One region of the Bacillus silvicola genome, then DNA from elsewhere that is predicted to be linked to it. Evidence: riboswitches for the same ligand, from Rfam matches in the RefSeq annotation. Region 1 holds a riboswitch; each other region holds the start of a gene.
What was found. Region 1 has a riboswitch for cyclic di-AMP ahead of ACP6L7_RS03145 (APC family permease). Riboswitches for the same ligand answer to the same signal wherever they lie in the genome.
Positions count from the first base shown of each region.

Region 2: it holds a riboswitch for cyclic di-AMP, as region 1 does, so the genes downstream of both, ACP6L7_RS24190 (SipW-dependent-type signal peptide-containing protein) here and ACP6L7_RS03145 (APC family permease) in region 1, are expected to answer to the same signal.
Region 3: it holds a riboswitch for cyclic di-AMP, as region 1 does, so the genes downstream of both, ACP6L7_RS32230 (amino acid permease) here and ACP6L7_RS03145 (APC family permease) in region 1, are expected to answer to the same signal.

Region 1 covers NZ_JBNGVC010000001.1:610,088-618,112, forward strand. Annotated here, with positions in the region: gene ACP6L7_RS03145 (APC family permease) at 409-2,235, opposite strand; cyclic di-AMP (ydaO/yuaA leader) riboswitch at 2,380-2,527, opposite strand; gene ACP6L7_RS03150 (hypothetical protein) at 2,667-2,795, shown strand; gene panE (2-dehydropantoate 2-reductase) at 2,858-3,790, opposite strand; gene ACP6L7_RS03160 (hypothetical protein) at 3,965-5,440, shown strand; gene trhO (oxygen-dependent tRNA uridine(34) hydroxylase TrhO) at 5,670-6,629, opposite strand; gene ACP6L7_RS03170 (Nramp family divalent metal transporter) at 7,122-8,025, shown strand, end outside.
Region 2 covers NZ_JBNGVC010000013.1:388,816-396,840, forward strand. Annotated here, with positions in the region: gene ACP6L7_RS24160 (patatin-like phospholipase family protein) at 74-928, opposite strand; gene kdpDN (KdpD-like non-kinase potassium sensor) at 1,076-2,230, opposite strand; gene kdpC (K(+)-transporting ATPase subunit C) at 2,287-2,868, opposite strand; gene kdpB (potassium-transporting ATPase subunit KdpB) at 2,886-4,976, opposite strand; gene kdpA (potassium-transporting ATPase subunit KdpA) at 4,990-6,657, opposite strand; gene kdpF (K(+)-transporting ATPase subunit F) at 6,677-6,757, opposite strand; gene ACP6L7_RS24190 (SipW-dependent-type signal peptide-containing protein) at 6,754-6,858, opposite strand; cyclic di-AMP (ydaO/yuaA leader) riboswitch at 6,954-7,099, opposite strand; gene ACP6L7_RS24195 (hypothetical protein) at 7,362-7,592, opposite strand; gene ACP6L7_RS24200 (hypothetical protein) at 7,609-7,995, opposite strand.
Region 3 covers NZ_JBNGVC010000017.1:159,596-167,620, reverse strand. Annotated here, with positions in the region: gene ACP6L7_RS32265 (MDR family MFS transporter) at 1-185, shown strand, start outside; gene ACP6L7_RS32260 (1-deoxy-D-xylulose-5-phosphate reductoisomerase) at 278-1,432, shown strand; gene ACP6L7_RS32255 (histidine phosphatase family protein) at 1,657-2,229, shown strand; gene ACP6L7_RS32250 (hypothetical protein) at 2,417-2,800, shown strand; gene ACP6L7_RS32245 (LysE family translocator) at 3,149-3,793, opposite strand; gene ACP6L7_RS32240 (DJ-1/PfpI family protein) at 3,930-4,511, opposite strand; gene ACP6L7_RS32235 (Lrp/AsnC family transcriptional regulator) at 4,654-5,091, shown strand; cyclic di-AMP (ydaO/yuaA leader) riboswitch at 5,760-5,905, shown strand; gene ACP6L7_RS32230 (amino acid permease) at 5,994-7,490, shown strand; gene ACP6L7_RS32225 (MgtC/SapB family protein) at 7,516-8,007, shown strand.

The sequences.
Region 1 (8,025 bases):
TGAATAATATTGTATAAAATTTCTGTTTCATCGCAATTTCTACATTCACACAGTGAATATATTACATGAAAATATTATTCATTTTAAGCTAAATAACGCACGTAAATATGAAATTCCGTTTTGTTTTTATTTAAGTTTTGTACTGTAAGGTCATTTAAACACAGCTATTTATCTACCGTAAAGAAGTATTTTAATTCCCTTTATTTTCAAGCCCTCATGTCTTTATTCCAAAATAAAATCCGATTAACTTTCTCAATTAAAATATCCATATATCACAACAAAAAACACTGTTTACTCATAAGTGATAATATTATTGTAATATAATTTTAAGACCTATATGCAATTATGCATAGCATATACACAAAAAGGATAGCTTCAGTTTCGTGAAGCTATCCTTAAAAAATCTTATTACTTTTTCAAATGATATGGAACTGTCGTAATAACAACATTTCTTTTATAGAGTAAATACGCACGAATGAGTAAACTAGATTGATTATGAAGAATGTTATGCCAGCCTTTTTTCGGAATAAACTGTGGTATAACGACTGTAACCCGATAATTTGATTCACTCGCTTTATATTGCACTGTATCAATGAACTTTGTTAACGGCTGAATGATACTTCTATAATGAGAATGTAATGTAACAAGTCTTACTTCTGGCTGCCACTTCTGCCATTTCTCTTCAAATTTCTTTTCCTCTTCTCTGTCAAAGGCAACATATACAGCGATAACTTGATCCGCTGAAAGTGCCTTCGCATAGTTCAGTGAATTTTCTACTACATGAGTCATACCTGCTACAGGAACGACAATTACATTCCCTTCAATCGGAACAAGTGGTTCACAAGTTTTTAAACTTAATTGATCCCCCACTGCATCATAATGCTTCTTAATTCGATGGAACAAGAAGATAATGGCAGGTAAGAAAATAAGGATCGACCAAACTTGTGCGAATTTAGTTAAAAAGAACATACTCATTACGATAAAACTAATGACTGCACCAATTAAATTGACCGTTAATCTCAAAGCCCATCCTTCAGGTTTTTCACGAAGCCATTTTAATACCATCCCAGTTTGAGAAAGTGTAAATGGAATAAATACACCTACTGCATATAACGGGATTAAATGTTCTGTTTGCCCTTGGAAAGCTACAATTAAAATAATTGAAGCGATTCCAAGTATAATAATACCGTTTGAGTAACCTAGGCGGTCTCCTCTAATCGTAAACATTCTCGGTATAAACTTATCTTTCGCAAGATTAACTGCTAATAGCGGAAATGCAGAATAACCTGTATTAGCAGCAAGAATTAATATTAAAGCTGTTGTACCTTGTATGAAATAGTACATGAAATTACGTCCAAAAGTTTGTTCAGCAATTTGTGAAACGACTGTTACTTCCTTACTTGGATTAATTCCGTAATAATAAGCTAAAAAGACAATTCCTGAAAATAAAACTGCAAGTAATGCACCCATTGCAAGCAATGTTTTCGCTGCATTGTTAGGTGCAGGATCTTTAAAGTTTGGAATTGCGTTAGATATCGCCTCAACACCCGTTAAAGCAGAGCTTCCTGAAGCAAATGCTCGTAACAGTAAGAACAAACTAATTCCTGCAACTGGTGTTCCAATCGGCGTGTGTAAAGTCGGTGACACGTGACCAGTTAAAATATTATATATCCCTACACCAATTAATATAAATAGTGCTAAAACGAATAAATAAACTGGATATGCTAAAATGGAAGCTGATTCCGTTACCCCTCTTAAATTTAATATCGTAATTAATATAACAAATACAACTGCAATAATTACACTATGTGCATGTAAGCTAGGAAAAGCAGACGTGAGCGCATCGGTACCTGCAGATACACTTACTGCAACAGTTAAAATATAATCGACTAATAAAGACCCTCCAGCTATTAATCCTGGATTCATACCTAAATTTTCTTTTGATACTACGTATGCGCCTCCGCCATGAGGGTAAGCGAAAATAATTTGGCGATAAGATAAAATAAGAGCAGTTAATAACACTAATACCCCAACAGCTATCGGAATGGAATACCAATAAGCTATTGCTCCAAGACCTGCTAATGCGATTAATATTTGCTCTGGCCCGTATGCAACCGATGACAATGCGTCAGAAGATAAAATGGCTAGCGCCTTTGTTTTATTAAGCTTTTGCTCTCCTAACTCAGTTGATTTTAACGGCCTTCCAATTAAAAACCTTTTGATAGATGAAACCACTGCTGTCCACTCTCCAATAATTTTGTACGAACTTTTCTGCTAGTTACAGCCAGCAAACTATTTCTTCAGAAAACAAAAAATGTCTACAAGCCATAGCGAAATAGACTTGTAGACATTATTTTTTTTGTCGCACAAGCTCCACCTTCCTTCTCAATATAACGCTTACGAGGTTAGCTGTCGGATTCGGGCCTATGAGTAGCCCTACCTTTTTTCAAGGATTCACCCCATCGGATTATGTACTAATCCGTAAGAACGGGTCCCCCGCACCATGCGGTTTCAGCGATTTAGAAAATTGAAACTGTGGATTATAATACTCCTTTATTTTCAAAATGTAAACAAAAATTTTAAAAAATAAAAATTTAAAATGATTGCGCATAATCCGCCCGTAAATATACATAATGAATACTAAAAAATTGATAAAGGAGACCCATATGTCTAAAGAAAAGAAGCCTATTTTTTCTGATTCATATTTAGATGCATTAGCAAATGAAATTAATCAGTTTTATGGTAACCGTGAAAAAGAAAGAAATACGACAGAAAGAACGAAAAGAAACGAATAAGTTGTCAAAAATAAAAACAAAAAAGATAGCAACATTTATATGTTGCTATCCTTTGCTCTTTTTCATACTATTTCTTTAGTTAAAATCACTTTTTCATATACATTTAAATTTTGATATACAGCGCCTAATAAAGGTGCTTCTATAGAAAATTGCTCTGCTAAATCCAGTAAATATCCTTGTAAATGTTCTCCTTCAATGAGCGAGCCTTTTTCCATATCGCGCTGCATAGATGACTTCATATCATAAGAAATTTTATCAATCGTTTTCATATGTTCCTCAACAATATTATCTTTAACTGGAGCCTCTATGGATTTCATGATTTGCACTGATTCTTCAAATAAGTTTCGAATAAAATCACGTCCACCTTCACTTTCACGAATCGGGCCTATTGGTGCACGCATTAATGTTGTCACACCTGACATTACAGTAATAAATAAATATTTGTGCCACATATCTTGTGTAATATTTTCACTTAATACAAAACTAGCTTTCGTACCCGCAAATACTTCCGAAATACGCTGCATCCTCTCTGCATCTTGAGGCTTAATTTCCCCAAATACAAGTCTGTTGGCAGCACTAGTTTGCACGACATCCCCTTCGTTATTTAATGTCGTTTCAATAAAGCATAAACCACCCATCACCTTTTCTTCACCGAATTCCTTTTGTAATAGTGCTAAATGAGCGATACCATTTAACAATGGGATTATTACTGTATCCTCTCCTACAAATGGTTTCAAATCTGTTATCGCTTCATTTAGGTGATACGCTTTTGTTGAGAATACAATTACATCAAATGGAGACGTTCTATCTTCTTTCGTTATCAATTTCGGTTGAAATGAAAAATCGCCGTTAATACTTCTGATAACAAGACCTTTTTCCTCTAATTGTTGTTTCCGTTTATTACGCACGAGAAAAGTTACATCTTCTCCCTTTTCTACTAGTCGTCCACCAAAAAAACCTCCAACGCCTCCAGCTCCTAGCACTAAAATACGCATATTACATCCCCCTTTAAAAGACAAATTCACTACTTTTAGTATACATAATATTATACATGTCTCCTAATAAATCAGCTGAATTTTCATTCTTAATTGAATGAAAAAACGGCGGTTATTTTTAATAAGATTTGGGCATGTTGTTTCTATAGCCTATATTGAAAGGAAACTATGTAAATGGAGGCAATACAAACAATCGAAGAAAAAGATGTAACAACAGCTATATTTCAATTTATATTCCCGTTTTCGTTTAAAACTGGATATGAACAAAATATGTTCCCTTTCTTACAAAAAAATAATTTCCGTCCTTTTCGACTTGATCATCTTGAAGATGAAAATACATATTACGGGCAGTTTCAAGTTTCACATCAAAAGATGGAAGCATACTATCTTTCATTTACGAATAAAATTCTTTTTCCTCATTCAGAACATCAAAAGGGACTACAGCGCTTTTCTAAAGATCTTAATTTAAATGGACATTTAACAACAAATCTTATTTCCGTTCCATTCAAGATACATTCTATTGATGTAACACTTTGTCCTTATGAGCTTGGCTTCTTAACAATTCGAACAGAAGTCAAAACCGCTCCAAACATGACATTATCAGAAGCCATCGAATTCGCTTCTCGCTTCCGTGTGCTTGAAACTAGAAATGATACAACTGAGACCATTTGTATTGAATGTGATGGAAAAAAATATTCACAAGTAGAAAAACTTATATTCGGCGATTTATTTCATGGCTTAACAGACTTCTTTGAGAATAAGAGGTTGCGGAGTTCATACTTTCAAACATTCCCCTTCTTTGAAGACCAACGAATGTATGTACAAACCTTATTATCTATTAACAAAAAGTCAGACCTTCATGTAGTTGATGTATATCGAGCTTCCAGTCTTTCCGGATTAACAGACGATGGTAAGCCGTATATTAGCGCAAATAATGTTCCTTATATTCACGATTATTTAACAAAGCATTCTTATCAAAGATGGGCTCCTAACCGTTATTTTATTATGGAAGAACATATTTTCACATGTATAACAAATGAAGGTGAACGAGAAGTCACTAAACTTGCTAGTCAAATGTACGGAGAATTTTATTACGCTTTATTATTAAACCTATTCCATAAAGTTGTTTTATTAAAGATGGCGAACGCTTATGCTGAACTAAATATTGAACAAGATACAAATGAAATAGAGAAATTAATTTACTCTATCAATTCGTTTACAGCGAATTATTTTTCTTTAGAATTAGTATCTCAATCACAAAGTGAAGATATTTTCTTCCGCTTAAGAAAACTTTTTAACATTGAAATTTTATACTCGAACGCGAAACAAAATCTTGATGGTTTGTTTAAATATCAAGAAAATGTCGCCGCTAAAAAAGATAGCCTTTTATTATTAATTTTAACTCTCTACTCTGTGGTGGGCCAAATGTTAGGGTTTACTATGATTGACCTTTTAAGAAACACAGATTCAAACAAAATATCATCGCCTCTTGAACTTTTCGCACTGTTAATAGCAATTAGCGGTATAGTCATTTCCTTTATTTTAGGTGCACAAAGTTTATACCAATGGGGTATACAGCATCGAAGAAGACAAGCATGGGTAAAACAAACTGTACTATCTGCTGTGAAAGAGAAAGATGATAAGAAGTAATGAAGTTTATTTTCAAATTTTCCATATGTGGCGCACTTCAGTAAATGAAATTTTCATCAGCGATTTTTCGAATATATCGGCGCAACTCGAAATATATCAGCGCAACTCAAAATATATCGGCGATTTTCCAGATATATCGACTTACCGACAAAAAAACAGAACCGGACAATATAAAAAAGGTACTCCACCATAAAGTTTGGAGTACCCTTTTTTATTACACGAATTTCACTTACTTCCCTGCTTCGATTTTCTCTAATGCAGCAGCTACTTGTTCTTCAGTTAATTCATGTTGTATTACGTAGCGGTTACGTGGGCTTACACGACATTCATGAGAACATGCGCGTAAGTGTTTCGCTTCGTTTTCTTCAGAACATAAAATTTTCTTGTTACATTCTGGATTTGAACAGTTTACATAGCGCTCACAAGGTTCACCAGTAAAGTGGTCTTTACCAACAATAACATGTTCTTTTTGGTTTACTGGTACAGCGATACGCTCATCGAACACGTAACATTGTCCATCCCATAGCTCACCTTGTACTTCTGGATCTTTTCCGTACGTTACAATTCCGCCGTGAAGCTGACTTACATCTTCATAGCCTTCACGAACTAACCAACCAGAGAATTTCTCACAGCGAATTCCGCCTGTACAGTACGTTAAAATCTTTTTGCCTTCAAGTGTTTCTTTATTTTCTCTAATCCAGTCTGGTAATTCACGGAATGATTCAATATCCGGTTTAATCGCACCTTTAAAGTGTCCTAAATCAAACTCATAATCATTTCGTGCATCAATGATAACTGTATCTTCTTGTTTCATTGCTTCATAAAAATCTTTTGGCTCTAAATACTTACCAGTTATTTCGTGTGGGTTAATGTCATCTTCTAGACGAAGTGTAACTAACTCTGGACGAGGACGTACGTGCATTTTCTTGAATGCGTGCCCTTCTTCTTCATCTATTTTAAATACGATACCGTCAAAGCGTGGATCGTTGTTCATTGCTTCCATGTATTTCTCTGTTTGTTCTACAGTTCCAGAACAAGTTCCATTAATTCCTTCTTTAGCTACAAGAATTCTTCCTTTTAATTCAAGTGAATTACAAAATACTAAATGCTGTTCAGCAAATTCTTCTGGGTTTTCAATTGTTGTGTACATGTAATATAGTAATACTCTATATGGTTTTGTAGTTGCCAATGTATTTCTACCACCTATCTAATTTTTAAAATCATGTATAAGTTAACGTTCATATCAAAACATATATAATAAGAAAATACACACTAAATTGTACTTAGCCTATTTTCTTCTATTTACAATTTTTTCTATAAGTTAACAAAAATAAAAAACAAGATTACACACCAAAACACTATGGTTATGTTGTAATCCCAATATATTATATATCATACAAATCCATTTCCATCAATTAATATGCTGTATTATAGGCTTTATGTTCACATAAATTTCAAAAATAGCCCTTTAATTTATTATGTTTCCCCACGTCACCACACCATAAACTCCCAATTTTTTATAACACCACACCATCCATTGCATAAAGGCATATAATTTGCACTAAGGAAACATTTATGTTCAAATAAAAATATCATCTCATACATTTAAATGTATTGAAATAATGGGTAAAAATAAATACAATAATTTCATCAAGTTAACATTTCAAAGGGGAAAACTACTATGAATAAAGATATAACAAAAGATGAACAAGTCCCTTCTCAAAGTACAACTGTTCAATCAGCACACTTAGCTTTAAGTGGCGAAACGAAAGGTTGGAAAAGACTGTTACCGTTTTTAGGACCCGCTTTTATCGCGTCAGTTGCTTATATTGACCCTGGTAACTTTGCTACAAATATCGCAGCTGGTTCACAATATGGATATTTACTATTATGGGTTATATTCGCTTCTAACTTAATGGCAGTATTAATCCAAACTTTATCCGCTAAATTAGGAATTGCTACGGGAAATAATTTACCTGAAATCGCTCGCGAACACTTTCCAAAACCTGTGTCTATTGGCTTATGGATTCAAGGTGAACTCGTTATTATGGCTACAGATTTAGCTGAATTTATCGGGGCAGCACTCGGATTGTATTTATTATTTGGAATTCCGATGTTACCAGCTGCTTTAATTACAGCAGTCGGATCATTTATTATTCTTGAGTTTCAACGCAGAGGATTTCGTCCACTAGAAGCTATTATTACAGGGATGATTTTTATTGTAGTAATAGCATTTGGGATTCAAGTTTTTTATGCAAAGCCAGAATTAAGCCCTCTACTTTCAGGACTTTTCATTCCAAAATTCCAAGGTGTAGACAGTATATTACTTGCAGCAGGGATATTAGGCGCAACAGTTATGCCACATGCAATCTATTTACATTCTGCATTGACACAACGCCGTGTGGTCGGAACAACTGACGAACAAAAGAAAAAGATTTTCCGTTTCGAATTTATCGATATTATTATTGCAATGGTTATCGCTGGAGCAATTAATGCGAGTATGTTAATTGTAGCAGCTGCACTATTCTTTAAAAACGGTATGCACGTTGAAGATTTAGATGTGGCATACACTCAGTTTAGCAACT
Region 2 (8,025 bases), on a different contig from region 1:
ATGGCATTCGGCATTCAGTTATAGATCAATAATAAAAAAGACTGCGAAGAAACTCTTCTCCGCAGCCTAATACTTATTTTTGCAAGAACGCCTGTAAATCTGCAAATTGTCTCTTTGCATCTTCATAGCCTTGCTCATATAAATTTTGTAGTTTTGCTGTATCTTTTTCCATACGATCTACTTGAAGCTGCACTTCTGGGCGAATAACAAATAAATTACCTGCTTGCTCTTCTTTTTCAATGTAGTGAAGTGTCTCATTATACACTTCATAACGATTCAACATCGTGTTAACAAGATTAGGATATTTTTTATACGCTTTCGCTGCCACCCATCCAAACTTTGACTTCTTCTTCGCGTAACCATGATTTCTCGTCAAAATCACGACTGATTTTTCAAACCCATCTTCCTGTGCTTTACGAACTGGAATCGGATCAGAAATCCCGCCATCTAATAACTGCTTACCGCGGTAATTTACTACCGGTGCAATGAAAGGCAATGAACTAGACGCTTGTAATAAATTTAGTGCATCATCATTCGTTCCTTCTTTTTCAAAATAAACAGACTGTCCTGTTTCACAATCTGTTGTTCCTACAAGGAAACGCTCTGGGCTATTATAGTATGTTTCAAAATCAAACGGTACATGCTTTTCTGGAATTTCATGAAAAATGAAATCCATATCAAATAATTGACGCTTTTTCCATAAGTTTTTATACGATAAATATTGTGGATGCGATGCATAATCAATATTTACTGTCTTATTTCTATTTCTTTGTCTGGAAAGATACGACGCTGCATGACAAGCACCAGCTGATACACCGATTACATATGGAAAATATAAATCTTGTTCCATAAAATATTCTAATATCCCGCCCGTATATACACCACGCATACCGCCGCCTTCTAATACTAACCCTGTATTTTCAAGCATGTTACTCTCTCCTCTTTATATATATTGACTCTTTAATTATTCACTATGTTAAGTATCTTTTTCTATTATATATGAGTTCTTTCAGAAATTATATTCAAAAGGCTTGAAAAAAGAAAAATAGAGACTATCCGAAAGGTGGCCTCTATTTTAAGCTCGTTGATCCGCAACAATATGAATATCAATATACTTCGTTTGTCTCATAATTTCATTTACAATAGAACCTTTTCGTATTTCTTCCCACCGTGTTCTCGCCGATTGCCCGAGTAAAACTTGTGTCACTTGTAGTCTGTTCGCGACTTCAATAATAACATCAGCGGGTTTTCTTCCTTTCGCTTCTTCTAATACAAAGCTCGCATCAAATTGATTCGTTAGCGATTTCCACTCTTCAATTGTTTGCTTTTTCCCTGCTGAAATAGAATCTATATTTTCTCTTTCTACGTTTAAGACATACAATTCAGCATTTAACCGATCTGCCATGCGCCAACCTCTCCGTATTAATTTCTCTGCTGTTGAACTGTATTGTACACAAACGAGAATTTTTTCTTTCACACCAATCGGTTCTATAACAGTTTGGCTAATTTTCTCATCCATATCATCTGCAACTTCACGAAGCGATAATTCCCTTAATGCCCCTAAATTATTGAGCGTAAAGAAATTTTGTAAGCTTTGCTCTATTTTTTCTTCCTTATATATCTTTCCATCTATTAATCTCTTCCTTAATACCTCGGGCGTTGCATCAACAAGCTGAATTTCATTTGCTTTTTGTAAAATAAAATCCGGAATTCGTTCTCGTACTTTTACATTCGTAATTTGAGCTACAATGTCATGAACACTCTCTAAATGTTGAATATTAAATGCTGATAATACGGATATACCGGCATCTAACAATTCTTGAACATCCATATAACGTTTCTTATTTTTAGATCCAGGAATATTACTATGCGCGAGTTCATCCACTACAACTACTTGCGGCGCACGATTTATAATTCCTTCTACATCAAGTTCATAAAATACCTTTCCTTTATACTGTATTTCTTTTAACGGAACTTTTTCTAAATCAGCAATTGCTTCTTCTGTCTCTTCTCTTCCATGTGTTTCAATTAAACCAATTACAATATCAATACCGTCTTTTTTCATCTCTCTTGCATCAAAGAGCATTTTATAACTTTTTCCTACACCTGGGGCAGCCCCTACATATAGCTTTAACTTTCCGCGATTTTGCTGACGAATATATTCTAAATATTCCTCTGGCGTTCGCCTTTGAAACTTCGGCTCATAGTCATCCGCATACAAAATAAGCACAACCTTTCATTCGAAACAACGCTACCTCAATCCGTTAGATTGAGGTAGCACTGTTACTATTTCATTAATTTCTGTAATTCTAAATTTAACTTTAAAACGTTCACGCGATCTTCCCCAAACAAGCCGAGTGCAGCGCCTTCCGTTTGATCCTTAATCAATTGCTCTAGCTTTTCTTTCGGAATATTCGTTAATTTCGAAATACGATCCACCTGCACGGAAGCCGCCTTCGGACTAATGTCAGGATCAAGCCCTGAACCTGAATTCGTCACTAAATCTATCGGTACTTCTGTAACTGGGACAGTTGGATTTTTTTCCTTCCAGTCCTCAATACTTTTCTCAACTCGTTTTGCTAAATCTGGATCAGACGGTGCATAGTTATTTGAACCAGATGCTTCTGCTTTATATTCTATACTAGAGACGCGCCCATGAAAATAACGTGGATCTGTGAAATTTTGACCGATTAATTTTGAACCAACTACTTCATCTTTATCATTATATATAAGACTTCCATCCGCATTATCCTTCATTACCGCTTGCGCTATACCCGTTACAATTAGCGGGTATACAAGTCCACACAAGACTAAGAACGTAAAAGTAATACGAATAATTGGTGAAAGTATACTTTGTTTTTTCGCCATCTGTTTTCCCCTCTTCCTTATATGAACAAGCCGACAATCATATCAATTACTTTAATTCCAATGAACGGAACGATAACTCCGCCAAGCCCGTAAATAAGTAGATTTCGGCTAAGCAGTGCATTCGAACTCATCGGTTTATATGCGATACCTTTCATCGCTAGCGGAATGAGTAACGGAATAATAACTGCATTAAATATTAATGCTGATAAGATTGCTGAAAGCGGTGATGTTAATTTCATAATGTTCAATGCTTCCATTTGCGGAATCGCAAGTGTAAACATCGCTGGAATAATAGCAAAATATTTCGCGATATCATTCGCAATACTAAACGTCGTTAAAGCACCACGCGTCATTAACAATTGTTTACCGATTCCTACAACCTCAATAATTTTCGTTGGATTCGAATCTAAATCAATCATATTCGCTGCTTCTTTCGCAGCTGTCGTACCACTATTCATCGCTAATCCAACGTCCGCTTGTGCCAATGCCGGGGCATCATTTGTACCATCACCTGTCATCGCTACAAGTTTCCCTTTACCTTGCTCTGCTTTAATAACTGCAATTTTATCTTCCGGTTTACACTCGGCAACGAATTCATCTACCCCTGCTTCTTTGGCAATTGTTGCTGCTGTTAATGGATTATCCCCTGTACACATAACCGTTTTAATCCCCATTTGACGTAATTGTTCAAAACGTTCACGCATACCAGGTTTTACTGTATCCTTTAAATAAATTAAACCGTAAATACGATCGTCTACTGCAACTACAAGTGGTGTTCCACCCTCTTTTGAAATGAAATCTGCTTTTTGATTCACATCTTTCGGAATCGTTCCACCTTGTGATTGAACCCATTCAATCACGCTACCTACAGCACCTTTTCTCACTTTCGTTCCATCCTGTAAATCGACACCACTCATTCTCGTTTCTGCTTTAAATGGAACGAACTCACCTTGTTCTGCAAGTTCTCTATTATATGATATAGATTTCGCTTGCATATACTCGATAACAGATCGACCTTCTGGTGTTTCGTCTAAAACTGAGCTAATCGCTGCCCATTTTCCTACTTGCTCAATCGTTTCATTTCCTACAGGGAGTAGTGTATGTGCCATCCGGTTCCCGAAAGTAATCGTACCCGTTTTGTCTAAAATAATTGTGTTGATATCGCCCGCAGCTTCTACTGCTTTCCCTGACATTGCTAACACGTTAAACTTTGTCACGCGGTCCATCCCGGCAATACCAATTGCTGATAATAACCCACCAATTGTCGTTGGAATTAAACAAACTAACAACGCTACAAGTACAGCTGTATCAATTTGAAACCCTAAATAATTTGTAAAAATCGGCAACGTCACAACAACTATTAAGAAAATAAGCGTTAAACTCGTTAATACTGTATTTAAAGCAATTTCATTCGGCGTTTTTTGACGTGCAGCTCCTTCTACTAAAGAAATCATTTTATCGATAAATGATTCCCCTGGGTTACTCGTAATCACAATCGTAATTTCATCACTTACGACCATCGTTCCACCTGTTACGGAACAAAAATCACCGCCCGCTTCTTTTATAACAGGAGCTGATTCCCCTGTAATTGCAGATTCATCGACAGATGCTAAACCTTTAATTACTTCACCATCATTTGGAATCATTTCTCCTTGTTTTACAATAACAACGTCACCTTTTCTCAGATCAGTTGCTGAAACTTGAACAATATCTCCATTTTCTTTTACAACATTTGCAAACACATCTTTCTTCGATTGTTTTAAAGAATCGGCTTGCGCTTTACCACGCCCTTCAGCTAACGCTTCTGCAAAGTTAGCAAATAAAACTGTAAATAATAGAATGAGAGAAACTGTTATATTAAACCATCCTGGTACACTACTAGAACTACTTGGAAGAAAGGATAAAAGTAACGTAATGATAAATCCAATTTCCACAACGAACATAATCGGATTTTTTATCATGACTTTCGGATTCAATTTTGCAAAGGATTGCTTTATCGCATGCGTCACGATATCACGATCCAACGTTTTCGCTTGTCTAACCTCATCTTCTACAGCATGTATTTGTGATTTATCTACTTGTTTTTCTTTTACTACTACCGGTCTCATCATTTACCCTCCATTACTTCAATGTAAGAAATTCTGCAATTGGACCTAATACTAACATCGGGAAGAATGTTAACGCACCGACAATTACAATCGTTCCGATGAAGATGCCACCAAATAAACTATTATCCGTACGGAATGTTCCGACTGTTTCTGGTACGACCGTTTTCTCCTTCAGTGAAGCAGAAACAGCTAGCATCGTAATTAAGCTGAAATAACGTCCTAAAAACATAACTAAACCAGTCGTAATATTCCAAAATGGTGTATTATCCCCTAAACCTTCAAATCCAGATCCGTTATTCGCAGCTGACGATGTGTATTCATATACAACTTGCGTCAAACCGTGGAAACCTGAATGAGAAATCGCATCCGTTCCTAAGCTTGTTGAAAGAGCTAATGCTGAAAATCCTAAAATAAGCAACGGATGGAATAATATCGTTACCGCAATTAATTTCATTTCCTTACCTTCAATCTTTTTACCTAAAAACTCTGGCGTCCGTCCGACCATTAATCCTGATATAAAGACTGCAATAATTGCATACATGATAATATTGATAAAGCCTGCTCCAACGCCGCCATATACTGTATTCAACATCATATTTACGAGTGGAACTAAACCGCCAATTGGTGTTAACGTATCATGCATCGTATCAACCGCTCCTGTTTCAGCAGCTGTCGTTACTGTCGCATAAAGTGAAGAAAATACGGTTCCAAATCGTACTTCTTTCCCTTCTGTGCTTCCTTGCACATGCTGGATACCTGTTTGGTTCAATACTGGATTCCCATGTAATTCGGATGTCGTAATCGTTATAAATCCTAGTAAAAAGACCATGAACAGTGATACAAAAAGGATACGTCCTTGCTTTTTATTTCCTACCATCCTTCCGTACGTAAATGGTAGTGCTGTTGGTAATAACATCATAAGCATCATTTGCAAAATATTACTAATTTGTCCTGGGTTTTCAAATGGATGCGCTGAGTTTGCTCCGAAGAAACCACCACCATTATTCCCAAGTTCCTTAATTGCAACGAATGATGCAACTGGTCCACGTAATATACTTTGCTTTGCACCTTCAATCGTATGTGCTGTAACTGCCCCGTCTAACGTTTGTGGTACACCGAGTGCGACAAAGACTAACGCCGCAACAAATGCAATTGGAAGAAAAACTCTCGTTAAAGCTCTCGTAAAATCAACGAAGAAGTTCCCAAGTTCTTTTCCAGCAAGCCCTCTTATAAATGCCATAACAATCGCTAAAGTCGTTGCTGGTGCTGCAAACATTAAAAACGTAATGGCGATTAATTGTGATAAATAAGACAAACCATTTTCACCGCTATAATGCTGTAAATTTGTATCAGCCATAAAACTAATTGCTGTATTAAAAGCGAGCGTAGGCTCCATTCCTTCAATATGCGCTGGATTTAGCGGCAGCACACCCTGTAATCTGAAAATGAAATATACAACAACCATCATAAATCCGTTGAGTAAAACAAGTGATAATGCGTACTGTTTCCACGTTTGATTGTATTCTTTTACACCCGTAATTTTAAAAATAAGTTTTTCAAAAGGCCCGAATACTTTATCTAGCGTTTTGCTACCTTGAAAAGCTTTTTCTAAATAAATCCCCGTTGGCTTTGCTACTAAAATAAACAAGAGCATTGTAATAACGACTGCAACCCAAATCATAATGAATGATTCCCCCTAATTAAAACTTTTCTGGATTTAATAATGCGTACACTAAGTACACCGTAATCGCTGCAACAATAACCGATAAGGCAATCATCATGATTGCTTCCCTTCTTTCACAACTTTATCTGACCAACTTGCCAGGCTTGCCATCGATGCAACTAATACAACAAATATCCCGATCATTACAACATCTAACATAGCTATCCCTCACTTTTTGTTAAAATTTGACATTTATTCATCAAAAAAAGAACACTAAGCTCTACTTAGTGTTCGAAGTGAACAACACAAAGTAAACCTCCTCTCTAAACGCTTACGAGGTTAGCTGTCGGATTCGGGCCTAAAGAGTAGCCCTACTTTCAAAATTGAAAGATTCACCCCAAGTGACGATGCACAAAATTGGTTCCCCCGCTCCATTTCTGGAACTCAGCGATTTTAGGTTTTTTTTGGAAATTTCATGAATGATTTATGAGAGTAAATATACTCCTCTAAATTTAACTTGTAAAGGGTTAAATTACTGAAAATAAGAAAATATCCATCTATTTAAACGCTTACATTAGGTGTTATTAATATTCTTTCATCTGTTTTCTCGTCTTTTCTTTCTTTTTCACAGAAATGATCTTTTAAATACGAAATAAAAAGAGCGAATTACATGAAGTGCATAGCTTGTTGCACTCAGCATTCACTCTTTTTTCATTCACTATTTATTCCCCTCGTAAAAAAGCACGTAAATTTCTCCCGCGAATATAAACTTGTGACAATTCTGCATGTAGCTGCTCATATTCGATAACATCTGTTTTTAAATATAAAGCGTCTTTCGATGGCAATATAATATATGGCCTTGGAAAAATAGGATCAAGCACCACCAATTCTTGAACTCGCTCTACCGATACCGCCCAACGATTCGCTATATCTCCTAATAACAACACCTTCATCTTTATTTCCCCCGCCCTATTCAAAAAATAAAAAAGAAATATTATCACAATTCGTAAACACGACAAATGTAGCCCCCATTGTTTCATAGAGCCTCGCTGGATATCGTTTATTCCTTGTAACAACAGTAATAGGTGCTTGAGAAGAAAAGCGAATGTGTTCTGTGAAGAAGCTAACGATTGGAAGCTCATCCCCTAGTAAGATTACCTTCTTAATACACTCACAAATACTAGTAAAATCCTGCTCCTTACTGCAACTATACGTCCAATCAAATCCACAATCCCTAACTTCAGCCGCTATCTCTTCATTTGCTGTAAAAATAATTAACTCATGTTGAAATGCTACTAAATCTCTTAAACTATTTACTTTACTTTCTCCTCCAACACAAATAAGTGTTAGTTCCATGTACCTCATCCTCCTTAGCATAAAAGAAAT
Region 3 (8,025 bases), on a different contig from region 1:
TATCAGATATTGGTGCGGATCTAATTGCAAGAATGACTATTATCGTCGGTGCATTCTTGGTTCCTACGATGATGTCTGTTTACATTAGTATCATTGTAATAATAGGGGCATTTTTCCTATATAATGGCTTGTTCGTTAGAACTAATAGTCAGTCTCAGGAAAGATTGAATAAAATGTCATCATAATATAATACTTAAAATGAAAAATACGCTATTCTTTCTATAGAATCGTAGGATAGATTTGTAAAAAGGGATTATACAACTTTGGAGGAAGTATTATGGTAAAATATATTTCAATTCTTGGTTCAACCGGTTCAGTTGGTACGTCTGCATTAGATGTAATCACTTCTCATCCGGAACATTTTAAAATTATTGGTTTAACAGCAAATCACAATATTGACCTTCTCGAAAAACAAATATATACATTTCACCCTCGAATTGTAAGTGTAAGTACAAAAGAATTAGCAGATGCTCTTCGGAAGCGAATTCCTGCGGACACAAAAGTCACATATGGAACAGATGGATTAATTGAAGTTGCAACTCACCCTGATTCTAATCTTGTATTATCTTCAGTTGTCGGTGTCTCTGGTCTCCTTCCAACAATTGAAGCATTAAAAGCGAAAAAAGATATAGCAATTGCTAACAAAGAAACATTAGTTGCGGCAGGGCATATTGTGACAGATTTAGCGAAACAAAACGGCTGCCGCTTAATTCCAGTAGACAGTGAACACTCTGCCATTTTTCAATGTTTAAATGGGGAAAATACTCAAGAAATCGAGAGGCTTATTGTTACTGCTTCAGGCGGTGCATTTCGAGATAAAACGCGCGAAGAAATGGAAATCTTACAAGCTAAAGATGCCTTAAAGCATCCCAACTGGTTAATGGGAGCAAAACTAACTATTGATTCAGCTACATTAATGAACAAAGGCTTTGAAGTCATGGAAGCACGTTGGTTATTTGATATCCCTTATGAGAAAATTGATGTTTTAATTCATAAAGAAAGTGTTATTCATTCTTTAGTTGAATTTATAGACGGCTCTATCATGGCACAGCTCGGTGCCCCTGACATGAGAATGCCGATTCAATATGCATTCCATTATCCAACTAGATTACAATCGAACTATAAAAAATTAAACCTACTAGAGATAGCTAGCCTGCACTTTGAAAAACCAGATTTCAAAAAATTCCCTTGCTTACATTATGCGTATGAATCAGGGGAAATTGGTGGTACAACACCTGCTGTCTTAAATGCAGCGAACGAAATTGCAAATGCGCTATATTTACAAAATGAAATTTCATTTTTTGATATTGAAAAAATAATTTATTCTACTCTTGAAGCTCATCACAGCACTGCAAATCCAGATTTAGAAACAGTATTAGACGCCGATCGTTGGGCTCGTGAATATGTAAACGAATTATTAATTAGAAAATGAAAAAAGAGCTACAACAGAATGCGTCTGCTTTAGCTCTCCTTTTTACATGCTCTTTTATTTTATAACATAATACATTTTCGTTCACGGAATTGTAAAGAAACGTATTTAAGATATCGCATGTAGAAGGCTTTATAGTGAGTATTAGTTATGGTCATCGGGAAAATTTTTTTAAATTAATATAAGCTATATATGGAATAAAGAAACCTATAAAGTTGGAGGTAATTATGAAAACTTTCATATATATGGTGAGACACGGGGATTCACCAAAATCTGGGAAAGAACAAACGAGAGGATTAACTGAAAAAGGAAAATTAGATGTTCAACGAATAACAGATGCATTACAAGATGAGGGAATCGACGTTGTTATCTCAAGTCCATACAAACGTTCAATTCTAACTGTTCAGCAGTTAGCGAAGCAAATAGGACAAGAAGTTTTAGTATTTGAGGACTTAAAAGAGAGAATTTTTATTGCTGAAGAGGAACGAATGTCGGATAAAGAATTATTCCCTTTGATAAAAAAGTCATTCTTAGACCCCGACTTTGCTTTAATGGGAGGAGAGTCTAATGTCGACTGTCAGAAACGTGCTATAAAAGTCTTAAAAGAATTATTAAACACCTATCGAGGACAGAAAGTAGTAGTAGGCACTCATGGAGCTGTTATGACTTTGATGATGGGGTATTATGACAGTAAGTATGATTTGAATTTTTTACTACAGACATCAAAACCAGATATATATAGAATGGAATTCAATGGAAAGGAATTGGTGGAGGTTAAAAGATTGTGGAAAATTTCATAGATTGACTTTATTCATCCATAGCTTCTCTCAATGACGTGTATTATAAGCAATAGGGTTACTGCGGTAACTCTTTTTTTTATGGCACTGACGGGGGATTGATTTCAACAATCTAAAAAATTCGGTTCCTTAGCGTACAAAATTCACGTTTTGTTCTTGCTATCCCGAGGTGAAATGGGAGGGAATGTTTTTGGGCAGGATACCTTTAAAGTTATTTTTTAAATCAATCCTATTTTTTTTCTTATGCGGTATTGTTGTTTATTCTATATTTCAGATTATTTTTGTCTGGAGTGTTTCGAAAGGATTAGGGAGGGATGATATAGTCGGATTTTCTGATAATAAGTATGTAATTGGCTGTCCACCTGTTAGCTATAATTTATATAAAAAAGATAGTGGAGAAACTATATTAGATAATGTTATTGGTTATAAAAAGGGGAAAACTAAAAGCTATGTTCGAAATGAAGTTGAATTTGTAGTGATAGATGAGATAAAAGGTAGATATGAACTGTATAAAATAGAAAATGCTTCAGAAAAGGAGATAGCACGGCTGAAAGAAATGAAGAAATTAGAATAATAGAGACTATCTGAAAGGTAAAGAAGCACACTTGTTATTGTTAGATCTAAAAAATGGTTTAGACTGATAACTGAGTTTTATTTCATGAAAAGAGTCATTATTAAAATAAAGTATTAGGGGTTCAGTACCATCGCCATCTAGCTAAGCTTATGCAAAGTCAATTTTAGGCGAGATTGTTTCTTTTTTCTAAAGGCTACGTGTAGGGAATTTAAAAAAACCCCTAGGGATCAACGAATGCCTAAGAGGGTACCTGCGTAATATAACATATTTACAATTACGTTGCGTTTGGGTTTAAAATGCGTATCTTTTTCATTTACATTATAACCACCCTATTTAAGTTTATAAAAGTTATGCTTTTGAGATAAAAGTAATTACTTGTTTTATAAACTCGTAACCAAAATAACCACTAAATCCGAATAGTACTATTGCGGCAGATATAGATACCCGTTTAATAAAGGTTGGATTTAGAAAACGTCTAGTAAAATGAACAAAGCCTAATAAGACCATATCATGCATAAAGATACCTAATAAAATACCTACAGCTATTAATATAAATGTAGATGTACTTGCATTACCTAATGAAGAGACCAGAACCGGACCAAAGACCCCTATCCAAAATACAATATTAGCCGGTGATATAGCTATCATAAAACCAGATAAATAAGCTGTTAATAAAGATTTATTAGGATCTTCTCCCTCTATGTTAACTTCTGACTTTGCTTCTTTAATACTTTCTATTCCAATAAACATTAAAAACCCAAAACCTAGTAACCACATAACTGCTTCTACCCATGGATTGGTTAATACACTAGAGAACCCTAGATAAATCAGAACAATTAAAGATAAATCTACAGTCATTCCTCCTATACCTACAAACCAACCATGTACGAAACCATTTCTCATTCCTTGTTTGGTCATTTGGACAGTCATAGCACCTGCAGGTATTGATAAAGATAAACCTAACAAAATATACGTAAAAAGTGTTACAATCATAAAAATTCTCCTATTTTAGTTAATTACTATTCTTTTCACTTGGTTAAACAAATAAAACTAGAGCGTTGCGATTTTTCACATTACTTCTAGCAATCTCAAAAAACTCATAAAGTACCCCTTTGTTGAAGATTAATGCCTATAATCCCATAAGACCCTTTACATGTTTAGCGTTCTTTTTAGATGTTAGTTTTTCAAGTAATAAAAATGCAACATCAAAAGCTGTACCTGGATTTGAAGATGTAATAATATTTCCATCTTGAACAATTAAATCATTTTGTACTATTGCACCGAAATTCTTTAACTGCTCTTTTCGTTTACTCGTTGGATGACTGTATGTGGTGGCTTTTTTGTCTGTAAGAATTCCACTTTTACCAAGCGCTAATGATGCAACACAGATACTGGCAATAGGCTTCTGCTTGGCAAAAAAATGTTGAATAACATTTAAGAATTCTCTACTGTATGCATCACGATAAAAACCAGCTTCTTCAAACCCTCCTGGAATAGCTAGTGCATCAAACTCATCTAATTGAATATCATCAACCGTTTTTTCGGGTATGACAGTAAAATTCCAAGTACAGGTTAATTTATTCCGAAGACCAACTGTTACGACCTCGGTTGATCCATCTCCCTCCCATTTATTCCAACCTAGTACGTCTGTAAATACACTAGCTTCCACTGCTTCAAATCCGTCAGCTAATAATAATAAAATCTTTTTCATATCGTAAACCGCCTCCTAATATCCTTATTTTATACAAACATAGAAGGCTGATAAATAAGTTTAATAAGGATATTTGATTGTTTGGCTTTATTATATAAAGAGTTTAGTTTATTATAGTTTATAAAAAAAGGTTGGGTGATTTATGGATCAAATTGATAAAAAAATCGTGGGATTATTACAGTCAAATGCAAAAATTTCAATGAAGGATTTAGCAGAATCCGTTCACTTATCTTCTCCGTCAGTAACTGAGCGAGTACGGAAGTTAGAGGAACAACAAATTATTGAAGGTTACCATGCACATGTTTCTCTAAAAAAAATAAACCGTCCAATTTCTGCACTTATATTGTTTAAATCAAAGGATTGTAAATCATTAGCTAACTTTTGCTATAATCATCCAGATGTACTTGAATGTTACAGAGTAGCAGGGGAAATTAGCTATATTGTCAAATTAGCAACATATTCTGTAGAAAGTTTAGAACAATTTATTGATGATACAATGCAATATGGTACGCCTTCAACGAATATTGTATTATCTTCTTATGAAAAAAAAATAATTGCTCCCTTTATTAGTGAAGAATAAAAATACAGGCCTAATCAATTAACTATTGCTTACTCAATAATCCTTTAAAAATAGCCCTGATTTTTCTGACCTGTATAAAAAAATCAGGGTCTCTAATCATTTTTATCGTTTTGGGGTATTTGCTTTTCTTAGCTTGATGGTGATGTGGTCTGTACCCTTATTAATAAAATTAAATTCATCAATCATTACATATCCATGTTAATATTTTAATTAATAAATATTAACATGGAGGATTAAACATGAACAATCTAAAAAACTTCTTAAAAGAGAACCCTTTTATTAAATATTCTTTATATATAATATTAGGAGCCGGAGTAATAAGAACAGGTTATGAATTTGGCTATTTTATTACAAACCTCACATTATAAAACAAGAAGTGGTGTTAATTAACATAACACCACTTATCAGTAGTCCATGTTATTAAAAGTAGTAAAGACACTAGCAGATAATAGACCTAATAAAAATTAGGTCTATTATTTTTATTTAATTCAAACTCTTTTTCATGTATTACTTTACTTGTAATTCTCACTTTTTTTAGTATGTGACTTAATTTAAGAATTCAAATTATAAATGGAGTGTACAGTGCGAAAATTCTGCCCCTGAAAAAACGTTAATTTTCTTGTTTACAAACAAGAGGGCATAGGAGTAATATATTGTACATAAATTCATATCACTATTCGCTGAATCCATATGGAGCGGGGGAACCAAATTTTGTGCGATTGCACTCGGGGTGAATCCTTCTTAAATGAAGGTAGGGCTACTCTCAAGGCCCGAATCCGACAGCTAACCTCGTAAGCGTTTCGAGAGGGGATACTATGGTGACTTTTAAAAACACTGGGTGAACTTTGGTGTCTTTTTTTATACTTTTTTATGGAAAATAATTCAAAAAAAGGATGAGACACTTGAAAGAGAAACCCATAAAAACGAAAAATCCACTTTTTTCTTTCCCTTCTAATTCCCAACCTTCTAAATTAAGAAGAGAATTAGGGATGAGACATTTAACAATGATTTCTATAGGCGGAAGCATTGGGACTGGGTTATTTATAGCAAGCGGAAATACGATTCATACAGCAGGGCCTGGTGGATCAATTATAGCTTATTTGTTGATGGGGTGTATTGTTTACCTGTTGATGACCAGCTTGGGAGAGATGGCAGCGTATATGCCTACATCGGGTTCTTTTAGTACGTATGCTTCTAAATTTGTAGATCCTGCATTTGGTTTTGCAATTGGTTGGAATTACTGGTTTAGCTGGACTATTACTCTTGCAGTTGAAATTTCATCAGGAGCTATTCTTATGAAATATTGGTTTCCATACAGTCCATCTATTTTTTGGAGTGCGTTATTCATACTGTTTATGTTTGGAATTAATATTCTTTCAGTGAAACATTATGGAGAAATGGAGTTTTGGCTTTCACTTGTAAAAGTTATTACTATAGTCGTGTTTATTATGTTAGGAATAGCCACGATATTTGGAATTTTCAAAGGGAATCCTATTGGATTTCACAATCTAACAATTGGAGACGCACCGTTTCATGGAGGTTTTCTTTCTATTCTTAGTGTGTTTATGATTGCGGGATTTTCCTTTCAAGGTACAGAAATGGTCGGAATTGTAGCTGGAGAAAGTAAGGATCCTGAAAAGCATATTCCAAAAGCTGTGCGGCAAATCTTTTGGAGAATTCTTTTATTTTACATACTTACCATTTGCGTAATTGGAGTCATAGTTCCCTACACAGATCCGAATCTAGTTAACAATGACATTAGTAATATTACAATGAGTCCCTTCACACTAGTATTTGAAAAAATTGGCTTCGCATTTGCAGCTTCTATTATGAATGCAGTTATCTTGGTATCTGTTCTATCAGCTGGTAATTCTGGAATGTATGTTGCAACCCGAATGTTATGGGTAATGGCAAAAGAAGGGAAAGCTCCAAATTGCTTAAAAAAAGTAAATAAACAAGGTGTTCCTATTAATGCTTTACTTATGACAACGACTGTGGCAATCGTAGCGTTTGCAGCTTCTTTATTTGGAGAAGGGCAAGCATTTATATGGCTTTTGAATGCTTCGGGACTTTGTGGATTTATTGCATGGTTAGGGATTGCTATAAGCCATTATCGTTTTCGTCAGGCTTTTTTACATCAACAAAAGAATTTAAATAAGCTCCCGTATCAAGCAAAGTGGTATCCTATCGGTCCTATTTTGGCATTTGTAATATGTACTATTATTATTTTAGGACAGAATTATTCAGTCTTTATAGGATCACATGTCGATTGGTATGAAGTACTTGCTACTTATATTGGTTTACTGCTTTTTCTTGTATTTTGGTTCGGCTATAAAATTATAAAAAAAACAAAGGTGATTCCATTACAACAAGTCAATTTAGAGCATGATGATCATTAAGAATGGAAATTAAGGAGACAGAAATATGGAACTAGACATTCTACTCAGGTTACTTGTAGCAATACTTGTTGGAGCAATAATTGGATTAGAGCGTCAATGGCATAATTGCATTGCTGGATTACGTACAAATGTACTTGTTTCCGTTGGTGCTGCACTTTTTGTACTATTAAGTGTACTCACTCCAACTGATAATACACCTACAAGAATAGCTTCTCAAATTGTAAGCGGGATTGGTTTTTTAGGTGCTGGAGTTATTATGAAAGATGGATTGACAGTTCGAGGACTGGATACAGCAGCAACCTTATGGTGTTCTGCTGCTGTAGGAACATTAGCAGGTAGTGGCTACTTACTTATAGCTATAACGGGAACCATTCTTATTGTCAGCATAAATAGTTTACTAAGACCTGTTTCAAAATGGGTTTCCGAAAAATCCGAAAAAGGTTTTAAATATTCCCAACAAGTTACCGCTCTCTCTTATAGAGTAAAACATAAACCATCAGAGAAAAAAGATTGCTAAAGAGAAGCTAATTTTAAG